2 regions of the Neobacillus solisequens genome follow, and region 1 is predicted to be linked to the other one. Evidence: predicted binding sites of a transcription regulator. Region 1 holds the regulator's gene; the other holds the start of a gene.

Evidence for each region. The regulator NrdR, encoded in region 1, represses ribonucleotide reductase genes. The targets are predictions, from matches to a motif close to AACACNATATATNGTGTT.
Region 2: ACI3K6_RS14235 (vitamin B12-dependent ribonucleotide reductase) is a predicted target of NrdR. The motif match lies at 1,143-1,160, and genes of this name have one in related genera.

Annotation. Positions count from the first base shown of each region.
Region 1 is NZ_JBKFGJ010000019.1:14,423-17,854, forward strand. Features, by position in the region: gene ACI3K6_RS17735 (replication initiation and membrane attachment family protein) at 1-900, opposite strand, end outside; gene nrdR (transcriptional regulator NrdR) at 1,041-1,502, opposite strand; gene ACI3K6_RS17745 (hypothetical protein) at 1,611-2,000, opposite strand; gene ACI3K6_RS17750 (glyceraldehyde-3-phosphate dehydrogenase) at 2,134-3,165, opposite strand; gene coaE (dephospho-CoA kinase) at 3,366-3,432, opposite strand, start outside.
Region 2 is NZ_JBKFGJ010000013.1:97,693-101,124, reverse strand. Features, by position in the region: gene ACI3K6_RS14240 (lipoate--protein ligase family protein) at 143-979, shown strand; gene ACI3K6_RS14235 (vitamin B12-dependent ribonucleotide reductase) at 1,299-3,432, shown strand, end outside.

The DNA.
Region 1 (3,432 bases):
CATCTGAACTCTATGTTGTTCAGGCTGGATCCGTTCAATCAGGCTTGGCAACTGGTCGTAATGGACAAATTGATACCAATCGCGAGCTGCTTTTCTTAGCTCTTCGATATCAATCTCATCATTTTCGTTTAGGGCTGCCAGAATAAGTTTCTTCATTTCAATGGCATCAACACTATAAAGAAAGGCGAGGTTACTAATGATTTCTTTCACCCTTGGAGTAATCGCCCGCTTCGGAACAAGCGATTCATTTAACCCAGACAGGAGCAAGTCAAAATCAAATGTGTTGATATCGATTTGAACTCCCTTTACTTCACTTCTGCCTATAAATCGTTCTTGTTCAGCAGGCTCCAAATCGGTGGAAGCATCCTGAAGATATTGAAGACTTCCGGGGGTTGCAGAGGCAAAAACCTCCTGAAAGGCCTTTGTAACCTCTTGATAGTCTTGATCCTTTGGCAGCTGCTGATCAGAAAAGAACCGTTTTAATCGGGCATAATGGGTTTTACCAATTTTTCGATAAAGATAGATATTTAACATCCCGTCTAAAAAGAATTGCTCTGGATGAAGGGGTGGGTAGAGTTCATATATAAAAGAACGTTCTTCGTCACTCGTTTTCACGTATGTTTTTAGTAATCCTATACCTTCTAGCTTCAGGCGGGCTTCATAAATCTCCTTCATGTTGACTCCGAGCAGATTCATCAGCAGATGATGGGTGGAGGACTCAGACCATAGTCTGTTATCCTCAAGTTCAGCCCAGAGTGTCATGTAGAGGCTAAAGCAAGTTGACCCAAGCAAGGGCTGATATAAAAATGTTAGTACTTTACGGTCATATTCATGAAGCAGCCCATTTGCTGACACAATGTAACGATCGATAGGAAGAATCTCCTGCCAATGCCGGGTCATATCATCAAACCTTTCATTTTATTATGCTAAATCCCTTTTAAACTAGGCTGTTGATTTCCGCTCCCATCAACAGGTTAAAAATCAGCGTTGATTTTCATTCAACAACTGAAAAAAGAGCCAAAGTCCTTCTTTAGCTCTCTCTAGGATTTCTCTTTCTTAATGAGTTCTTTTAGTTCCTCGATAAACACATTAATATCTTTAAATTGGCGATAAACAGAAGCAAACCGGACATAGGCAACCTCATCCACTTGTGCCAACCTGTCCATAACCATTTCACCAATGTCATCACTTTTAATTTCAGAGATCCCCTGACTTCGAAGTGCCTTCTCGACACCGTGGGTAATATCCTCCAATTGTTTCAGAGCAACCGGACGCTTTTCACAAGCTTTAATCAGTCCCCTAAGGATTTTATCCCGACTAAATTCCTCTCTGGTACCTTCTTTCTTTACCACAATTAATGGGATTTCCTCGATCTTCTCAAAAGTGGTAAAGCGATAACCGCATTCTTCGCATTCTCGTCTTCTTCTTGTTGCACGGCCTTCATCAATGGGTCGTGAATCAAGAACACGTGTACCATAATGCTGACATGAAGGGCATTTCATCGTCGCATCAACTCCAAATCTAAACAATCAATAGGCAAAAACTTTAGTTTATATCAATACTATCATATAAAAAACAAACCCTTTGTACAAGTAAAAAAGTACTGCTTGTTACTTGGTTCCAATATTCGTATGTAATTGATTAAGTCGGTGATAGTAAGAATCAAGGCGATTTTTCAAATCTGAGTATGTTCCGAGAAACGAAATTTTCTCAGTGGAAATAGTAAAATCCACTGCCGTCTCCATTGAGCTAACGGAAACAGCTGTTACAATCAAAAAACAATCAAACGGTTTCGAAATCTCAACAGCAATTTCTCCCCGCTCTTTTGAAACAGTGGTGATTTGGCAATCTGCATCTTCTTTAAACATTTTTTCAAGCGAATCAAATACCTGATTGAACGCAGCTTTATAGTAATGAGTTTTTAATGTCTCTTCCGTTTGTTGTTCATCTGTTTCAATTTCTCTTTTAAACCGATTAAATAAACTTAGCATTATGGTCATCATACCACTCCTAGTCGAATCTTGTTTATCTTTAGTGTACAACAACACAGGAAAAATATAAAAAGTCTCCCTTCATATTTGACGAAAATAGAATAAAAAAAGCTGCCCTTTTGGCAGCTTTTAACATGTAACTTTATCCAACCTTCACTTGATTGGTTGTTGCTATTTTTTCAGCAACATAAAGGCATAAATCGTTTACACGGGTAGAATATCCCCACTCATTATCGTACCATGCTAAGACTTTAACTTTTCTCGTTCCCATTACCATTGTTGACAATCCGTCAATAATGGCAGAATGCGCGTTTGTATTAAAATCTACGGAAACTAGCGGCTCAACAGTGAATCCAAGAATTCCTTTTAAAGAACCATTTGATGCATTCTCAAAAGCTCTATTTATATCATCTACCGTTACATCCTGCTTTAAATCTACGACAAGGTCAACAAGAGAAACGTTCGGTGTTGGCACCCGAAGTGCCATTCCATGCAATTTTCCCTTTAAATGCGGCAATACAAGTGATAATGCCTTTGCTGCCCCAGTTGTTGTCGGAATAATTGATTGTCCACAGGCGCGGGCACGACGAAGATCCTTATGAGGATTGTCAATGTTTTTTTGATCATTTGTATAAGCATGAATGGTTGTCATTAATCCGCTTTCGATGCCAAATTGGTCATCCAACACTTTCACTACAGGTGCCAGACAGTTTGTTGTACAAGAAGCATTTGAAATAATATCATGCTTTGTCACATCAAACATTTCTTCGTTCACACCCATAACAATGGTAACATCTTCATTTTTTCCAGGCGCAGTTAAGATTACTTTTTTTGCTCCAGCATCCAAATGCAATGCAGCTTTTTCTCTGGAGTTAAATTTCCCAGTTGCCTCAATTACAATGTCAATACCTAACTCTTTCCATGGTAATTGTTCAGGATTGCGGTTGCTTAGTAATTTAACACGTTTGCCATTGACTAATAATTCATCATCTAAAGGAATCACTTCTCCTTGAAATGTTCCGTGATTGGTATCATATTTAATTAAATGTGCTAACGTTTCAGCTGGATAACTAGCATTGATCGCTACCACATCAAATTTATTTTCAAGGATTGCTTGTCTAAAAACCATCCTTCCAATTCTCCCAAAACCATTTATTGCTATTCTTGCTTTCATTTTACGGCCCCTTCCGTATTAGTGTTATACTTTTTATCTCGTATTGTTGTAATTAGTATAACATATTTCGCTTTAAATGTGATAAATAAATGGCGGATTTTTTAATGTTTTATAATTCTGAAAAATAAGCACAAAAAAATAGGGTGCCCCAAGAGAAGATTTTCCTGAGGTAACCCTATTTGACACAATTAATCCGGTGATTATAAAGTGATTCCCCACCCAGTTAGCACCTCGAATAATTGTTTTTCTGTTTCTTCAATGGTTCCG
Region 2 (3,432 bases), on a different contig from region 1:
ATAGTAGTCCTTCTTCCAAAGATAAAGAAGAAACCGTAAATTTCTTATAATAAAATTATACCAGAAACAATCTATTTTGAATTCCTTGCTGATTTTGGTAGACTAAATTTCGAATAAAATTTATACTAATGAGGTTTTGGGGATGGAAAAAGAGAAATGGCTTTTTATAGATACAGGGTTGAGTGCACCATCATTTAATATGGCAATGGACGAAGCGTTGCTTGATTGGCATAGTGAGGGTAAAATACCACCGGTGATTCGTTTTTATGGATGGAATCCTCCAACATTGTCTGTTGGATATTTTCAAAAGGTCGAAAAAGAAATTGATATGGAGGCTGTAAAGGCTCATCAGTTGGGGTTTGTAAGACGGCCTACAGGCGGTCGTGGCGTTCTCCATGAACACGAGCTTACATACAGTGTCATCGTTTCTGAGGATCATCCAGAGATGCCAAAAACAGTCACAGAAGCCTACCGTGTAATTTCGGAAGGGATCTTAAAAGGATTCCTTCATTTAGGGATGGATGCCTATTTTGCAGTCCCAAAAACGGCTGAAGAGCGCGATGCTCTTAAAAATCCAAGATCTGCAGTCTGTTTTGATGCCCCTAGCTGGTACGAGCTGGTTGTTGAAGGGCGGAAGGTAGCAGGGAGTGCCCAAACAAGACAGAAAGGGGTAATTCTACAACATGGTTCAATCCTACTGGATTTGGACGAGGATAAGCTGTTTAGTTTATTCAAATATCCAAATGAGCGGGTAAAGGAACGGATGAAAAAAGGGTTCAGGGATAAGGCAGTCGCAATCAATGATATAAGTCCTCGTAAAATCACACTCGATGAAGCAAAGGCTGCTTTTTATAGAGGATTTGCAGAAGGTCTAAATATAGACCTGGAGCCCTATCAATTAACAGAAGAACAGCTCGCTTATGTGCAAAAACTAGCAAAAGATCGTTATGAAAACGATGAATGGAATTATAAAAGATGATGAGAAGCGGCAAGCTCTGCTTTTTATCATTTTTCTTTTTTAATAATCAAGCGGCGAAATTTGTTAAAATTTCTTGTTTTGTGTAGAAAATCATAGAATATCTTTTATTTTCTCTTAATACTAGTTTTTTTTAGGTTTGACAAAATAGTTTTCATTTGTTCTCGATACAATATATAGTGGTGTTAAAAATATTTTCGGTACTATATATTGATTTATTATTCTTTTCTTGTTAACCTTAATTCATGAGTCAGCTAGATTGACATAGTCTACTAGAATCTAGCGTATATATATAGATTTTTAATTTGAAGGAGTTGTTCTCATGTCGGTTGTTTTTAGACCAAAAATGAATATTGATGTGGAAAGGTTGAATGAGGATATCCATCTATTTCCCCAGGTACACCCAGTTACCCCGGATATGAAAATAACTCACAAGGGTGTTTCGCGGTTAGTCATGTTGGATCGCTACACCTTTAAAGATACTGAAAAAATTACCCTCACAAAAGGCGACTTTGTTGTTCTTACGATTAAAGAAGATCCCAAATTCCCGGCACGAGGCTTAGGATACATCTTAGAAATTGATTGGGAGAATAAAAAAGCGCAAGTTTTGGTGGAAGAAGAATTCAGAGGCGTATTGGATGATCAGCAAGAAGTAGAAACCGGTGCGATTTGGCGCTCGCTTGATATTATCGAGAAGCCTTTGGAGCTTTTCTATGAGCAAATTGCCAAACGGGTTGCAACTGGCCTAGCGGCTGTTGAGGAAACAGAAGATAAGCGGATTGAATGGACGGAGAAGTTCTATCAAGAGCTGGTAAACTCAAACTTTATTCCAGCCGGCCGTGTTCTTTATGGAGCAGGTGCGGGAACGGATGTTACTTATTTTAACTGCTACGTAATGCCTTTTGTGGCAGACTCACGTGAAGGCATTTCTGACCATCGCAAGCAGGTAATGGAAATCATGAGCCGCGGCGGCGGCGTTGGTACAAATGGTTCTACCTTACGACCAAGAAACACCTTGGCCAGAGGCGTAAATGGCAAATCATCAGGATCAGTATCCTGGTTGGATGATATCGCAAAATTGACGCATTTGGTTGAGCAGGGTGGGAGTCGCAGAGGGGCCCAGATGATCATGCTGGCCGACTGGCATCCTGATATTATTGAATTTATTATTTCAAAAATGCAGAACCCAAGAATCCTCAGATTCTTAATTGAAAATACAAAAGATGAAACGATTAAAAAGCTAGCTAAAGACAAATTAAAATTCACTCCGTTGACAATGCAAGAAACAGCGATGTACCAAGGAATTGTGAACTACAAAACCATTCCTGGTTATGGCGGTTTTAGTGAGTCGATTATCGCTGATGCAGAAGAAAAACTGGCAACAGGCGGAAATTATACGGTTCATAACCCTGAGTTCTTAACTGGAGCAAACATTTCCGTTTGTTTAACCAAAGAGTTTATGGATGCTGTTGAAAACGACGGTGAGTATGAACTTCGTTTCCCATATGTTGAGGGATACGATCCTGAGGAAATGAAGATTTACAATGAAAAATGGCATGAAGTTGGAGATGTGCGTGAGTGGGAAAAAATGGGCCACAAAGTACGTGTCTACAAGAAGATTAAAGCTAAGGAATTGTGGAACCTTATTAACATTTGTGCCACATACTCCGCAGAACCAGGAATCTTCTTTATCGACAATGCTAACGACATGACCAACGCAAAAGCTTATGGTCAACAGGTTGTAGCCACAAATCCGTGTGGAGAGCAGCCACTTGCACCATTTTCTGTTTGTAACCTTGCAGCTGTTAACCTTGCTGAAATGGCTGATAAAGAAACAAGAATGGTTGATTATGAAAAGTTAAAGCAAACTGTTGCTGTTGGTGTCAGAATGCAGGATAACGTCATCAATGCAACGCCTTATTTCTTAGAGCAAAATAAAAAACAAGCCTTAGGCGAACGCCGTGTCGGACTAGGAGTAATGGGCTTGCATGACTTACTCATCTACTGTGAAACAGAATACGGTTCACCAGAAGGTAATGAACTAGTTGATAAAGTGTTTGAAACAATCGCAACAACCGCCTATAGAACATCGGTTGAATTGGCGAAGGAAAAAGGAAACTTCCCATTCTTAGAAGGGGATACTCTTGAAGAAACCAATCGTCTGCGCAATGCCTTTATCAACACAGGATTTATGAAAAAAATGCCGGAAGACATCCGTGAATCCATCTTGGAAAATGGAATTAGAAATTCGCATTTATTAACGGTTGCTCCTACGGGATCCACTGGAACCATGGTTGGCGTATCCACAGGACTTGAGCCTTATTTCTCATTCTCTTATTTCAGAAGTGGACGCTTAGGTAAATTTATCGAAGTGAAAGCAGATATCGTTCAAGAATATTTAGATATGCATCCAGAGGCTGACCCTAATAACCTGCCGAACTGGTTTGTAACAGCAA